Regions from separate parts of the Peribacillus sp. YIM B13477 genome, predicted to be linked through region 3. Evidence: riboswitches for the same ligand, from Rfam matches in the RefSeq annotation. Region 3 holds a riboswitch; each other region holds the start of a gene.

Region 1 (5,490 bases), on a different contig from region 3:
TTTGGCCATATGTGAATTTCACTTCTGGATACTTGGTTTTCCCATCCTCTATTTCAGCTGGGATATGTAACTTCGAATGTCCTGCATGCAACAAAATGATCGGTATGACGATAACTTCAGTAGCCCCTCGTTTTACACAATTATCAATTCCTTTGGATATATTCGGTGCCGCAAATTCCAAGAAGCACGTTTCCACTAGGAAACGCCCGTCCATTGCCGGAATCATATTTTCAATAAAATGACGGACTTCTTCATTTCCCGAAGCCAACCGGCTTCCGTGTCCTACGAACAAAACTGCTTTCATTTACTTTCCCCCTCTTGATTAGTCTTCACAAGGCGCAGGCTCTATGTTTATTTTGGGAGCGATGTCCTGATAAGAAAAATTCTGTATCTTTTTCGAACGTTTGAAGTATTTAAAAAGCCGCTCATTTGGATGGGCATTTTGCTTATACTCGCCGACAATGTCCGTGATCAGTTCTACAAGCTGTTCCGGTTCAATGCCTTCCGCTACCGGCTGACCCGGATGGGCTGTTCTTCCAACCGGTTTAGCTCCAAGAAATAAGTCGAACTTCCCTTTTCGGAAGACAATCCCGATATCATCCATCACAGCACTATAACAAGCCATCCCACACCCATTAAAACCGATGTTCAGTTCCTTGGGCATGCTCATTCCGCCAAGCACCCGGTGTATTTCGTCCGCATAAGGAATGGATTCCGCTTTTTCACCATCACAGAAATCACAGGCTTTTAATGTCAGTACATCCCCAATCGGCGACAAAAGAAAGTTAGCTGATTGCAATTTCCCTGTAATGACTTCCGGATCCATTGTCGGGATCTTTAAGACGATTTTATGATTTGGTGTATATTCCATCGTTCCCTTTTCCCCGACAACTTCCGCAAGTGTCATCATTTGTTTGGGAGTGAATTGTTTATTCGCCACACCTGGACTAACGGCAAGTTCAAATACCGACTCCATTTTTTGCTGAACAATCGTCTGAATGGATTGCTTAACGGCTTGACCCTTGACTCTTGACAGAGCCTCCATTGCCATTTCAAAGGAAGCTGGCTTCTTTTCTGGTGCTTTTGTAAGTAATCCAACTCCTCCAGCGGACTCGGTTAAGGCTTCTTGATCTAATGCCCACGGTTCCGCTTCTTTTTGCAGTCGCTGATGCGGCTTCAATGTTTGCTTTTCCGAATTCAGCGTATATTTTCTCTGATAGCCTCTTGGTGTGATGATTTTGTCATCATATAAAAAGGTGGATGAATTACCGATAATGACGGTTGTCAACATTCCAATATCGTGATTCAACATATCCTGCAAATTGGTTATGACAATATCCTGCCTATCGCGATAAGCACTTTTCACCAACCCGACAGGTGTATCCGGCGAGCGGTAGCGAAGGAGAATCTTCTGTGTTTCAACAATTTGCCGGGTCCGCCTGCCGCTGCGCGGATTATAAAGTGCAATGACAAAGTCTGCCATTGCAGCTGCTTCAACCCTTTTAGCGATCAGTTCCCAAGGAGTTAAATGATCACTGAGGCTGATCGTACACGAATCGTGCATGACGGGCGCCCCAAGTAAAGACGCACATGAGTTGATTGCTGAGATGCCAGGAATGACTTCAATGCCCACTCCAGTTTCTTCTTTCCAGCCTTTTTCAATCAATACTTCATAAACCAACCCTGCCATTCCGTAAACTCCGGCATCCCCACTGGAAATCACCGCCACTTTCTTTCCCAGCTCCGCTTGTTTCACTGCTTCCTGTGCACGTGATACCTCTTCAGTCATCCCCGTACTAATGATCGTTTGATCTGTTAGCAGTCCCTGAATGAGTTCAACATAAGTTTTATAACCAATGATGTAGTCACTTTCTTGAAGGGCTTCGACGGCACGTTTGGTAATGTGTTCAAAATTCCCGGGCCCAAACCCCACGACGAATAATTTACCGTTTGTACTCATTAAGACATCTCCTTTTACGCTTTGTTCTTTGAAATACCCGTATGAGCAGGAAAATCCGGATTAGGGGTCATTTCCCCGTCATTGTACTGATAGATCATCTGTGGAACAAACTCACCCTCATCGATATTACTGACGATCTGCCGACCGAAATCAGGCGTTTCCACTCGATACCAGTTTCCTTGGGGATAGGCAATCACAACGCAGGCATCCTTACATCTTCCGTTACAGCGTGTCCTCGTTGTATGGATTTTCAGATCCAGCCCTTTTGAAGCAATTTCATCGCGAATCGCTTGGGTTACTTCTTCCCCGCCCTTTTTCATGCAGCTGCTCCCATTACAAATCAACAGATGCGTATTTGTACCCGTCAAGTTCCAAGTAGTCATCTTCTTCCTCCTGAGTTCAGGGAAAAGGCAAAATAAAAAACCTTAACATAAGAGTCAAGGTTTTAGAAAAACTATATGAATGAGGAGCCAAAGGCAAGCATGCCAAATCCTCCCAAAATCGTCATAGTCCTTCTACCTTTCCCTCCGAAAAGTATCATGCAATTTTAAAAGCAGGTTTCCTGGCTTACGCTTCATTTTACTTTGTCCCTTCCCGGCATAATGCCAGTGGCTATCGACAATTTCATCAGCGATTACAGTAGCGGGGGCTGCATCGGATTTTCACCGATTTCCCTATTATCCCTTGCTTATTCACACAAGGGCACTTTTAAAATGAAATATTTGGTTTTATTATACATTTCCAACTAACTTAATCTATCATATAACAACTTTGTCAAAATTCAATAGTTTATTCCGACTGTTTAGAAAAGTTTAAACGTGTAAAACCAGTTACAATCCTTTCCTCGCAACAAATTTCGGCCTCCAAAAAAAGATAGTGTAGCTGGAATTATTTCTTTATGGTACACTATACGAGAATTTTCTAAATAATTACATAAGTTTCATGGTGTTGAATTTCTCGGAATTCAGCTTAAAAGGGAAGCCGGTGAAAATCCGGAGCGGTCCCGCCACTGTAAAGGGAAGTTCCATTACGTTAACTTTAATCCACTGTCAAATGAGATGGGAAGGATGTAATGGGATGATGAACCAAAGCCAGGAGACCTGCCATGAAGCGTGAAACTGTTTCAGCCTACGAGGATGGGCGTGCGGATCAGGCAAAATGGCCCATGGTTGGTTCATGCTGCAAAATTCCTGTTCATTACGCACTTCTTTCCTTTGAGAGAAGTGCTTTTTAGTTTGGGCGCCGCTTTTCTTCTCAAGATTGATCAGAACAATTAAAAGTGTTGAAAGGAGAAAGAATGAAAAGAACCAATTGGAAAATTATTTATTTTGTCATTTTACTGCTTTTTGTCCCGAAACGGGCATTGGCCATGCATATCATGGAGGGCTTTTTACCCATAGAATGGGCTATATTCTGGTGGGCCGTGACGCTTCCATTTTTAATCTTGGGTTACCGGTCCATTAGGTCCAAAGTAAGGGAAAACCCAGAAACAAAAATGATACTTGGCCTATCGGGCGCATTTGTATTTATATTATCGGCCCTAAAGATTCCTTCCGTTACGGGAAGTTCTTCGCACCCTACCGGAGTTGGTTTAGGTTCCATACTATTCGGACCGTTGGCCATGAGTGTGGTCGGCTCCATCGTTCTGTTATTTCAAGCTGTTTTACTGGCACACGGAGGATTGACGACATTAGGGGCCAATGCATTCTCCATGGCCGTTTGCGGACCCTTCATTGCTTACTTTGTCTTCAAGGGCGCAACTAAATTGGGATGGTCTTTTTCACTTGCCGTATTCTTGGCAGCTGCTTTTGGGGATTTGGGCACCTATGTGGTAACTTCTGTTCAACTTGCTCTTGCTTTCCCTTCCGAGGTAGGAGGATTCATGGCCTCTTTCAGTAAATTTGCAGGAATTTTTGCCCTGACCCAAATTCCCTTGGCCATCAGTGAGGGGTTATTGACAGTCGTCGTAATGAATTTCTTGAAAAAATACAATCTAGGCGAATTGAAATTGCTACGAGTTTTATCTAAGGAGGCCCGTTAAAATGAAAAAAAGTTTACTGCTGCTTTTCCTGGTTGTCATTCTTGCAACCTTACCGTTAATCACCCAACAAGGAACGGAATTTGGCGGTGCCGACGGCGAAGCTGAGGAAGCCATCACTAAGATCCATCCGGAATACAAGCCATGGTTCAACAGTATTTGGGAGCCGCCAGGTGCAGAAACCGAAAGTTTATTATTTGCGCTTCAAGCTGCAATCGGAGCCGGTTTCATTGGATACTTCATTGGTGTGATGAGACAAAGGAATAAGCAAACCAAACAAGAATTGGCCGAAAAATCGAAGCATGTTACTCATTGATAAATATGCCTATTTCAATGGGCTGAAGGATGTACATCCGTTGGAAAAGATGGTTTTTGCACTCTCTCTTTTGCTGTTTTCGTTAACGGTAAGGGATATGGCCGTTTCGCTCATCACTTTTACGGTGATGAGCGCTTTAATCATTTTCGCGGCAAAAATCCCGCTTTCTTATTATCTTAAATTACTTCTATTACCGGGATTTTTTATACTATCAGGAACCATTACCATCCTTTTTTCTTTCACTAGTAAATTCACTTCGATTTCGAATACATGGTGGTCTTGGAAGATCGGGAATTGGCAAATATTCATCAGCGATGACAGCTTTGGTACGGTGGCAAATTTGATCACTGTCGTATTCTGCAGCATCAGCTGTTTATATTTCCTTACCTTAACTACACCCATTACCGTCATCCTATCCGTGCTGCGAAAACTTAAAGTGCCTTCGTTATTGGTCGATTTAATAGAATTGACCTATCGATTCATCTTTATTTTTTTAGATACGGCTTTGGCCATTCACCAATCACAAGCTTCACGGCTGGGGTATGGTTCGTTTAGGAAAGGCATTCGATCTCTCGGATTACTAATTTCATCATTATTTTTAGGAGTATTGCAGCGCTCTGGACAGTTGACGATGGCCATGAACGCAAGAGGCTATCAGGAGAACCTTTCCTATATCGAGGATACTTACACCTATTCCTCACGCAATTGGCTGATCGCGATTGTCATACTAGGAAGCTTAATCCTAATTAATGGATATTTGTAAATTGGAGGCAACCCAACAATGGACGAGCATATTTTTCATATAGAAGGCCTCACCCATCAATTCGCAGATGGAACCTTCGCTTTAAAAGGACTTTCGCTAACGATCCAACAAGGTAAAAAAATTGCATTATTAGGCAATAATGGTGCTGGCAAATCGACTTTATTCCTCCATTTAAATGGTCTATTACAACCTACTGCAGGAAAGATCAGATTTAAGGGCAAGAAAATGAAATATGACCGGAAAGCATTATTATCATTACGAAAGCAAGTCGGTATCGTTTTTCAAGATCCCGACTCTCAGCTCTTTTCCGCTAATGTACAACAGGATATATCGTTTGGACCAATGAATTTAGGATGGGATAGAAATGCAGTCCAGGAGAAAGTAAATTGGGCAATGGCTGAAACGGAAGTAAC
Region 2 (5,490 bases), on a different contig from region 3:
TTATAGGCAAACTTTTCAAGCTAATAGCACATACTTATGAAAAAAAATCCTCATGAATGTTTAGCGTGTCGCTAAGCTTTCGTTTTTCCCCTTTTTTCATTAAATGGAATACTTTATTGTTCACTGGTTTCCTGGTACTATTATACTATAAAAAAATCAGGAGAATGATAGTGAAAAAATATAGAGTTTTAAGGATGGCGGCATTGCTGGGGGTTTTGATTTTACCTGGATGCTCACAAGGGATTTTAGAGGGGATAGCCACAAAGACGGCTGCACCGATTACGGAAGATGACATTGAAGTGGCCGAAGCGGCTGAGAATGGGACCGGGCAGGATTCGGAGGGGCAAATCGATACGGGAGGCTGGATGAAGGCCGAGTCCCCGGTCCAGCTTCCGATATTGATGTATCACAGCATTTCTGAAGGGAATGGCCTTCGGGTTCCAAGGGAGGAATTCCGATCACAGATGGCTTGGCTTCGGGAGAATGGTTACTATACATTATCCCCTGAAGAAGCATTCCTCGTGTTAACCGAGAATCGGATGCCAAGTGAGAAGTGCGTCTGGATTACTTTTGATGATGGCTATACTGATAACTACACGGAGGCCTTCCCGATATTAAAAGAACATGATATGAAAGCAACTGTCTTCATGATCGGGAAGTCCATTGATAAAGGTCATCACCTGACTGAAAATCAAATGTTGGAGATGAGCAGGGATGGGATTTCAATTGAAAGCCATACCATCAGCCATTTGGAGCTGAACCGCATGACCGCAGAGCAGCAAGAAGCCGAAATGGTTCAGTCGAAGGTGCTGTTCGACCATATCCTCGACCAGGACACGACAGTGCTTTCCTATCCGGTTGGCCGGTATAACGAAGAGAGTCTCAGGTTGTCAGAAGAAGCTGGATATAAGATGGCAGTCACTACCGAACCTGGGGGAGCTTCAAGCGACCAAGGGATGCATGCTCTGCATCGAGTTCGGATTTCACCAGGGTTATCGATCAATGGGTTTGCGTCGCTGATTGAAAATGCTTCAAAGCATTGAAGGTGGAAGGGTCATTTCGCACTTGTTCAGAAAAATCATATAATAATCGATTCTTACATGGTGTATAATGAAGGCAGTGAAAATTATATACATATGAACGATTTGGTGTCTTAATGACTTAAAAGGGAAGTTGGTGAAATGCCAACGCGGTCCCGCCACTGTATATGGGAGCTGACGGCTGTGTACCACTGTATGAGATATGGGAAGGTGCCGTTGACGATGACCATGAGCCAGGAGACCTGCCAGAATTCGTACACCTGTAACCTACGCGGATGGGAAGGTGTGTGGCAGACCCTAAGAAAGAGTCCGTATTGATATTGTTGCCATGCAAGCATCTTCCGTTTAACGGGAGATGCTTTTTGTTTTAGGGGTATCTTCCGGTATTGGTTTTCTCTGTTAGGTATGAAGAAATTAAATAAAAAGATTGTGGGGAATGAAAATGAAGAAGATTTTTGGTCTGATATTGTTGATGTTGCTTACTGCAGGCATGATGGTAGGCTGCGGTGGTGCTGCTGATGAAGGAAAAGAAAAGGAGCAAACGAATCATGCTCAACACGAAGCTTTCCCGATTACGATTAAAGATGCAAGCGGGGAAAAAGTTACGATAGAAAAAGAACCGAAGAAAATCGTTTCGTTGATACCAAGCAATACGGAAGTGGTCTTTGCACTTGGTTTGGGTAAAAAGGTCGTTGGTGTTTCCGACAATGATAATTACCCGGAAGAGACGAAAGAAATTGAAAAAGTTGGCGGAATGGAAATGAACACGGAGCTGATTGTCTCCATGAAGCCTGACCTTGTTCTTGCGCATGCATCAAGTGCCCATAATTCAAATGAGGGTTTGCAGCAGCTTAAGGATGCTGGAATAGATGTGCTCGTAGTCAATGATGCACAAAGCTTTGACCAAGTCTATGAATCTATTGATATGATTGGAAAGGCAACGGGAGAACATGATAAGGCAAACGAAATCGTTGCGGATATGAAAACGAAGCTCAAGGATATCCAGGAAAAAGCCAAATCCGTAAAGAAAGAGGATAGGAAGACCGTTTTAGTGGAAGTTTCGCCTTCACCGGAAATATACACACCTGGAAAAAATACGTTCATGAATGAGATGCTTCAGATTATTTCAGCGGATAATGCGGCTGCTGAATTGGACGGTTGGGCAAAAATTGATGAAGAGTCGATGATTGCTGCAAATCCTGATGTCATCATTACAACGTATGGTTATTATACGAAAGATGCAGTAAGTGAAGTGACGGCCCGAAAAGGATGGCAAGACGTAAATGCTGTTAAGAATGGCCAAGTCTTTGATGTCCATTCTGACTTGGTGACCCGTTCCGGTCCACGCTTAATAGAAGGAGTAGAGGAACTTGCCAAAGCAGTCTATCCGAACCAATTTGACAACTAAATGGGCGTTTGCTTATTTGATTGCGTTGTTGATTTTGTTATTCGCAATGACGATAGGCATTTCCTTTGGTTCGGTGCCAGTTCCGATTCCCGTACTTATACAAATAATCGGCAAGGAGATTTTCCACTTGCCGATTTCTGCCGATCCGGATGTGATGCTAACGAATATCGTGATGAACATCCGCTTGCCGCGGGTGCTGCTCGCTGGTTTGGTTGGGGCATCACTTGCGATTGCGGGTGCGGCTTTTCAGGGACTGCTCCGGAACCCGCTCGCTGATCCTTACACATTAGGTATTTCATCAGGAGCATCGGTCGGGGCCGTTTTGACAATATTCTTGAATATATCACTGCCATTCATCGGTTTATATACCCTTCCGGCATTGAGTATCTTATGTTCAGTGCTCACGATGCTCTGCGTACTGACTTTTGCAAAAAAAATGGATCGATCGATGAAAGTGGAAACGATCATTTTAACGGGAATCATTTTCAGCTCGTTTTTAAGTGCCTTCATTTCATTGATGATTGCGCTGACAGGTGATGAATTAAGACAAATCATCGGCTGGCTGATGGGAAGCGTTTCAATGCGCGGCTGGAATTATATCGTAATCATTATGCCGTTTTTTATCATAGGTTCGTTGACCTTGATCATGAATACAAAAGAATTGAATGCGATGACTTTCGGGGAAGACCGGGCAAAACATTTAGGTGTGAATGTCAAGCGGCGGAAAATGTGGATCTTGATAGCCGGTTCGACATTGACAGGGGCAGCCGTTGCCGTTTCAGGGGCGATTGGTTTTGTAGGATTGGTCATTCCTCATTTTGTCCGTAAGATTTGGGGGCCTGACCATAAACATTTGCTTCCGTTGTCATTGTTGATAGGAGGCGGATTCTTGATATTGGCCGATTTTGTAGCACGAACGATCATTGCCCCATCGGAACTGCCGATCGGGGTGATCACCTCACTTATCGGGGCACCTGCATTTGCGCTGATTTTATTAAAGAGACGGAGAGAAGGGTAAAACGGATGCTTGAAGTAAAAGGGTTAACAGGTGGGTATCACAACAAAGCTGTATTGGACTCTGTCTCTTTTGATGTACATAAGGGGGAATTATTCGGGATTCTTGGTCCTAATGGCAGCGGGAAAACGACGCTTTTAAGTATGCTTAGCGGGGTGCTCGATTATAAAGGCGGAAGCGTACGGATAAGCGGCAGGGATTTGAAAGATTATTCGTCAAAACAACTTGCACAGGTCATTGCCGTGCTCCCTCAACATTCCTCATTAGCTTTCTCCTATACAGTAAAAGAGACGGTCTCACTTGGGCGATATGCCCATCAATCAGGTTGGTTCCATAGTTGGTCCGCAGAAGATGAATCGATTGTCCAGCGGGTGATGGAACAAACGGGAGTAGCTGATTTTCAGGATCTTCATTTTGATCGATTATCAGGAGGGGAAAGACAGAGGGTCCTGCTGGCACAGGCCCTTGCCCAAGAGCCGGAAATCCTTTTTTTGGATGAACCTACGAACCATTTGGATCTTTCCTATCAAAAAGATCTTCTTGATCTAATGAGGAAAATGGCAAAAGAGCAGAAGTTGACCGTTATTTCAATTTTTCATGATTTGAATTTGGCTGGATTATATTGTGATCGGCTTATGCTGCTTGAGAAAGGGCAGATTCAGGTTGTTGATGTGCCGAATGAAGTGCTTCAACAGGAGCGGATTCAGGGTGTATATCATACGACGATCGAAAAACATCCACATCCCGCCCTTCCGAAACCGCAAATGTTCATCGTTCCGGAAAAGCATGGCCAGGATACTATCCCGTTGGAAATTGATGATTCTTTTTTGACAGTCGGATTTGAGATGATTCAATTGAAGTCTCCGATCCCGCTTAGAACGATGTCTTCTGGAGTGACCGGTTCGGGGACGGGCTGGCATAAGTATTTTGTGAATAGGCACGTCCATCATGGTTATGATTGCGAGGATCACCATGTTGAAATGGCCGACTATTTAACAACTCATGGTTTTGAGCCTCAGGAAACGGTAGGGATGATGACAGCTGTCTTTCTCGATACGGTCGCAAGCAAGCTATTAAGAGCTGAAGATTTCTCGGTTTTTATCATTGTGACGGCCGGTGTAGGGAATGCCATCGACGCTTCATTAGCTGACCGGCATTCTTGGAGTTCCGCTCCAGGAACGATAAATACATGGATATTCGTAAATGGGCATTTGGCAGAAGAGGCATATATCCACAGTATAGTGACTGCGACCGAGGCAAAAGTAAAAGCGCTTCATGATTTGCATGTCATGGATAAGGTGACAAATACTTGTGCAACTGGAACATCGACAGACAGCATTTTGATTGCGGCAACTCAAAGAGGGGCAAAGCTTCAATATGCAGGCACCATCACTCCGTTAGGGAAGCTGATCAGTCGCGGTGTATATGATTGTACAGTGGAAGCATTGACGAATAATCGGAAACGGATTGAGGAATTATGATTTATCATCATCTTTTTGCGGTTACGCTGGCGTTCTTCCTTGATTTATTAATTGGAGATCCGCCAAGTTGGCCGCATCCAGTCAAATGGATAGGAACGATGATTAGCAAGTTGGACCTGGCATTCAATAAAGGGGCATATAAGAAACGGAAAGGGCTCTTCATGTTGATCATCGTCCTATCGGCGGTGTTATTGATTACAGTTCTTACCGTTTATTTGGCTTATCTAATCCATCCGCTTGCAGGTATCTTTTGGGAAGCTGTTGTCATTTCCACAACGATAGCTCAGAAGGGCTTGAAGCAAGCTGGGATGGATGTTTGCCTTCCGCTTAATGAACGGGATTTCCCTGAGGCGAGGGTAAAGCTTTCCTATATCGTCGGCCGTGATACGGCTGATCTTGATGAGCCAGAAATCGTCAGGGGCACCGTGGAAACCGTAGCGGAAAATACCAGTGATGGGATTACAGCGCCATTATTTTGGGCAGCTATCGGCGGTGCGCCGCTCGCGATGGTGTACAGGGCGATTAATACCTGCGATTCCATGGTAG
Region 3 (5,490 bases):
TTCAGAATTTGGTTCATTTCAGGGTCACGATTGGAAGTCGCTTTAATGATTTTCCCCTTTTTCAAGTTTAATTCTATGTCACTAAAGGTGATTCCTTCATAGGTTGTGGGTGTGTTGAAGGATATCCTTCCATTGAGACTATCTTTTATGGGTGCCGTAAATACTTCCCCATCCGGTAAATTGTTTTTTCCGGCACATATGACGGCCGGCATGCCTTTGATGGAAAAGGTCAAATCTGTCCTTGGTGAAACGATCCTGACTTTGTCAGTACGTTGCATCAATTGTTTTAACGGCTTCAAAGCCGCCTCCATTTTTCCGTAATCCATTGTGCATACGTTCAAAAGAAAGTCTTCGTACCTATTGAAGGTCATGCCGGCTTTTTGCGCTGATGCCTTGGTGGGATAATTAAGTAAGACCCAACGTCGGTTGTTTACATAAAAAAGTGTAGGGGAATTCATGGCCTCCCCTTGAAGACGGTGCCTCTCGATGGGAACATCAGTCATTTCGGCATTGTTTTCTTCCCCAGTGATGATGATGACCGCATCGATATCCGTATATTTCTTCAAGGCCCATTGTGAAGCTGTGTCAAGCTGCTCCTTCACATTCCCTAGTAACAGGTGGCGGCTTATCTCATCGTCCTCGAGTTCCACATATGGATAAGCACCCACTCTGTATATTTCATCAATCAACTCTTTCAATAATGGTTTTGTGTTGATATGCCCCCGTATGAGGATTCTCTCTTTAGGCTGTAATTGTATCGAATGATGAATCAGCCTGGCTGCAAGCTTCGTTATCCTCTCATCCCTCATCTGCCTATCCCTTATTTTTCGAGTTCGCGAAGAGTTTCAAGCGCTTCTTCGACGTGGCCTTTAACCTTTACTTTACGCCATTCTTTGACTACATTTCCAGCCTTATCAATGAGGAAAGTTGAACGTTCAATGCCCATATACTCCTTGCCGAAGTTCTTTTTCAATTGCCAAACATCAAATGATTCAGCCGCTTCATGATTTTCGTCAGCCAGCAGCAGAAAAGGCAGTCCATGTTTTTCGATGAATTTTTCATGACGTGCCGCTGGATCTGGGCTGATACCAAGGATGACCGCGTTCAGTTCCTCGAATTGCTCATTATGGTCCCGGAAATCACAGGCCTCCGTCGTGCAACCTGGCGTCATGTCTTTTGGGTAAAAATATAAAACAATGTTTTTCCCCTTAAAATCCGATAGGGAAACCATTTCACCATTGTTTGCAGGGAGTTTGAAATCAGGTGCTTTTTCTCCAATTTTAACAGTCATATTGAACCCTCCATTTCTTTCATTATGGTAAGAGTACCCAATAATCGAAAGAAACACAACTTTCATTTATCCTTCCTATCTTTCTGCTCCAGATCGATCACCGTCCGAATCACGAACGCTGCCGGCAGTGTATACCCAATGAAGGCCTGAATGGTAGCTATCATCCTGCCCATGCCAATCGGGGCTATATCTCCATACCCTACAGAAAACATCGTCATCGCACTAAAATAAAAAGAAGTCTTCAATTGTTCATAGAAAGTCCCATCCAACCGATTGCCCATATCAAGAATCACCGAATGATTCTGAAGCTCGTATAATAAATATATCAGTGCAAATCCAACTAATATCGTCGCATATAAATTGCCAAGCCACAGCATATCCTCAAGAGAAAACTTCTTTCCTCCCGACTCAACAAGAAATAACGTACGAATGCTCATCACCATGCAAAAAATGATCCCTGCAATCAAGATGTAGAAAGTCATCCCCCACGCCCCATTTCAAAACGCCACTTCCTCTATACATACTCCCTGTCCAAACAATATATTCTTTTTAGGAATCAGCCTTATCACCGACAAACGCATTAAACGGAAACTTTCCCTAATTCTTTTTCCATGTTGACCCTTTTGGTCGGATATGTTAAGATTGCCTAAATTTTTATAATAGTTTTTATTTTATAAATCTTTGACCTGCAAACAGTTAACAATGCAGGTTTTGCAAAATTTCATATGTGGAAATAGGTTCCTAATTTTCATTAGGATTAAAAGGGAAGTCCGGTGTAATTCCGGCACGGTCCCGCCACTGTAATGGGAATGTTAGCGTCAATCAATTTGCCACTGATCAACGGATCGGGAAGGCCAGCCGCTAATGATATTCCCTAAGTCAGGAGACCTGCCTATTTCGACAACACTGTTTTAACCTACGGGAGATAGGGAGGTGTTAGGGACCTTATAATTGTAAGGGGCATTTTGCATGCCTCTTTATTTTAAGCATTTCTAACTTTCTTTTTTGACGGTTAGGAATGCTTTTTTTATTGTTCGATCAATTGAATGTAGGAGGATGGGAATTTTGAAGAGCAGCAGTTTGGGTTACCCTCGAATCGGGGAAGATCGTGAATGGAAACGTACATTGGAAGCTTTCTGGTCCGGTAAAATCGATGAAGCGGAATTTACGTCACAACTAAAAGCCATCCGTTTAGGCAACTTACAAAAACAGAAGCAACGAGGCATTGATATCATCCCAGTCAACGACTTCACTTACTATGATCAAATGCTCGATATGTCCGTCATGTTCGGTCTTGTTCCTGAACGTTATTCAGCTTATGAAGGCGGAAGTGTCCCCCTTTCCGTTTATTATTCAATGGCCCGGGGAAACAATGATGAAGTCGCTTCAGAAATGACGAAATGGTTCAATACGAACTATCACTATATTGTCCCTGAATTAAAACTGGCACAGCTTACTTTAACAGAAAATAAACCACTTACAGCATATCGGGAAGCCAAGGAAAAGCTAGGGATCGAAACGAAGCCCGTTTTGATCGGACCTTATACTTTCCTCTCCCTTTCAAAAGGCTTCAATAAACAAGAAATCCCTGGCATCATCCTGAGACTGCTTCCCCTATACACGCAAATCCTGCGAGAGTTGGAGCAAGAAGGCGTGAAGTGGGTTCAAATGGACGAGCCTTCCCTTGTTTCATCCATTTCCAAAGATGATATGCAAACCGTTACTTACCTCTATGAAAAACTGAATGAAGCAGCACCAAACCTGAACATCATGCTACAAACATACTTTGATGCGGTGGAACATTACCAAGAAGTCATCGAATTACAAGTCCAAGGGATCGGTCTTGATTTTGTACATGATAAAGGGAGGAATTTAAGTAACCTTGAGGCATTCGGTTTCCCGAAGGACAAAGTGCTTGCAGCAGGTGTGATTGATGGAAAAAACATTTGGCTATCTGATTTATCCCAAAAAATCGAATTGATCGAGACACTTAAGAAACAGGTAGCCGAGGACCAAATCTGGCTACAGCCCTCTTGTTCCCTGCTTCATGTCCCGGTGACCGTTCGTAATGAAACCGCCCTTTCAAAAGAAGTGAAAGAGGCCCTTGCTTTCGCTGATGAAAAACTTGAGGAAATCACACTTTTGGTCAAAGGGAATAATCAAGGCATTGAAGCGATCGCCGAAAAAGTCGATGCCAATAAATTTACGATTCAAACGTTAGCCAATTCAAATGTCCGAAATCACGGGTCTGTAAAATCCAATGTCGAAAAGGTTAAAAACGGGACCGCCGGCCGTCAGCTTCCATTTAAAGACCGTTACCAAAAACAACAGGAATTTTTCAAATTGCCTTTTCTCCCTTCGACTACGATCGGCAGCTTTCCGCAGACATTTGAAGTTAAACAAGCACGCGGGAAATTCAATAGAGGAGAATGGACAACCAAGCAATATGAAACATTCGTTAACGAAGAAATCGGCAGGTGGATCGAAATCCAAGAAGAAATCGGTTTGGATGTTCTCGTTCATGGGGAATTCGAACGGACGGATATGGTTGAATACTTCGGCCATAAATTAGGCGGATTCGTCTTTTTAGATAAGGGTTGGGTACAGTCCTATGGATCCCGCTGCGTGAAACCGCCAGTCATCTACGGCGACATCCATTTCATCGAACCGATGACAGTCAGGGAAAGTGTATACGCACAATCACTGACGAAGAAGACGGTGAAGGGAATGCTGACAGGTCCTGTTACGATTTTGAACTGGTCTTTCGTCCGTGATGATATTTCCAGGGAGGATGTTTGCTATCAGCTTGCGCTCGCTTTGGAAAAAGAGGTCATTGCCTTGGAATCTGCTGGAATTAAAATGATTCAGGTTGATGAGCCTGCACTTAGAGAAGGTCTGCCATTGAAAAAAAGCGATCGTGACGAGTATTTGAACTGGGCAGTGAATTCATTCTTGATATCCACATCTAGCGTGGAGGATACAACCCAAATTCACACGCATATGTGCTATTGCGACTTCAATAGTTTCATGGATGTCATCTCCTCCCTCGATGCCGATGTAATTTCCATCGAAACATCCCGCAGTCATGGGGAGCTCGCTTCCGCATTCGAGGAAAAAACATATGAAAAAGGCATTGGCCTGGGGGTGTATGATATTCACAGCCCGCGTGTGCCGGCAGTGGAAGAAATGGTCGATATGATTGAACGAGGCATCAAGGTATTGGATAAAGACCAGTTTTGGATCAATCCCGACTGCGGCCTGAAAACAAGGGGTATCCCGGAAACCGTCGCTTCCCTGAAAAACATGGTCGAAGCAGCAAAAGTCGTCCGTAAAAAACTTTTAGTAAACCAGCAGGCAAATGATTGAAAAGAACGTTGCTCATCCAACACAGCAGTCACGGACTTTTTTAACTGACCTTGTTTTTCCACCGGATACAAATCATCATAATACCATCTTTGGCGGAAAAGTAATGGCCTATGTTGATAAAATAGCTTGCATTTCCGCTATGCGACATTGTCGAAAACCCGTTGTGACTGCTTCAAGCGACTCTTTTGATTTTTTGGCCCCCATCAAAACAGGGGACGCGATCAACCTTGAAGCTTATGTCACCTGTACTCATCGCACATCAATGGAGGTATTCGTGAAAGTGGAACGTGAGAACCTACTAACAGGTGAAAAACAGCTAACGGCACGCGCTTTTTTAACGATGCTTGCCATTGATGAAGACGGTAAGCCGACAAACGTACCACAGGTCATCCCGGAAACGGAAGAGGAAAAACAGCAATATGTTCAAGCCCAAGCTAGATATATTGAAAGAAAGAAAAAACGGAACTAAACAAAAACCCCTTCAACATGAATGCTGTTGAAGGGGTTCTTTCAGTTCCCTGCTCCGCGGTACCTCTTCACTCCCTGATTCCATATGAAAACGGATATCACGAAAAAGGCAACCCCAATTGCAGGTGTGGCAAATGCATATGCATACCACTCTTCTTTTCTTAGGAAATAAGATGCCGGATAGACACCGACAAACGCGAATGGCAGCACCCATGTAAGGACAAAACGGATGACCTTATTATAAATATCAACAGGATAGCGCCCGTAGTTCCCGATATTGTACATCATTGGCATGATGGATGTTTTCGCATCCGACCAGAACCCAATGCTTGCTATCGCAACGAATATGGCTGCATATGCAAGTG

Evidence for each region. Region 3 has a riboswitch for cobalamin ahead of metE (5-methyltetrahydropteroyltriglutamate--homocysteine S-methyltransferase). Riboswitches for the same ligand answer to the same signal wherever they lie in the genome.
Region 1: another riboswitch for cobalamin. It lies ahead of ACFX4H_RS16860 ((2Fe-2S) ferredoxin domain-containing protein); the one in region 3 lies ahead of metE (5-methyltetrahydropteroyltriglutamate--homocysteine S-methyltransferase).
Region 2: another riboswitch for cobalamin. It lies ahead of ACFX4H_RS19710 (ABC transporter substrate-binding protein); the one in region 3 lies ahead of metE (5-methyltetrahydropteroyltriglutamate--homocysteine S-methyltransferase).

Annotation. Positions count from the first base shown of each region.
Region 1 is NZ_JBHZPD010000005.1:200,431-205,920, forward strand. It holds gene ACFX4H_RS16850 (sirohydrochlorin chelatase) at 1-304, opposite strand, end outside; gene cobJ (precorrin-3B C(17)-methyltransferase) at 323-1,960, opposite strand; gene ACFX4H_RS16860 ((2Fe-2S) ferredoxin domain-containing protein) at 1,975-2,343, opposite strand; cobalamin riboswitch at 2,496-2,685, opposite strand; cobalamin riboswitch at 2,887-3,082, shown strand; gene ACFX4H_RS16865 (hypothetical protein) at 3,066-3,194, shown strand; gene ACFX4H_RS16870 (energy-coupling factor ABC transporter permease) at 3,258-4,001, shown strand; gene ACFX4H_RS16875 (energy-coupling factor ABC transporter substrate-binding protein) at 4,003-4,314, shown strand; gene cbiQ (cobalt ECF transporter T component CbiQ) at 4,301-5,077, shown strand; gene ACFX4H_RS16885 (energy-coupling factor ABC transporter ATP-binding protein) at 5,096-5,490, shown strand, end outside.
Region 2 is NZ_JBHZPD010000007.1:111,750-117,239, forward strand. It holds gene ACFX4H_RS19705 (polysaccharide deacetylase family protein) at 195-1,043, shown strand; cobalamin riboswitch at 1,130-1,304, shown strand; gene ACFX4H_RS19710 (ABC transporter substrate-binding protein) at 1,483-2,448, shown strand; gene ACFX4H_RS19715 (FecCD family ABC transporter permease) at 2,411-3,466, shown strand; gene ACFX4H_RS19720 (heme ABC transporter ATP-binding protein) at 3,472-4,944, shown strand; gene cbiB (adenosylcobinamide-phosphate synthase CbiB) at 4,941-5,490, shown strand, end outside.
Region 3 is NZ_JBHZPD010000014.1:3,737-9,226, forward strand. It holds gene ACFX4H_RS24420 (aminopeptidase) at 1-809, opposite strand, end outside; gene bcp (thioredoxin-dependent thiol peroxidase) at 821-1,291, opposite strand; gene ACFX4H_RS24430 (potassium channel family protein) at 1,354-1,773, opposite strand; cobalamin riboswitch at 2,010-2,201, shown strand; gene metE (5-methyltetrahydropteroyltriglutamate--homocysteine S-methyltransferase) at 2,348-4,657, shown strand; gene ACFX4H_RS24440 (acyl-CoA thioesterase) at 4,650-5,126, shown strand; gene ACFX4H_RS24445 (ABC transporter permease) at 5,168-5,490, opposite strand, start outside.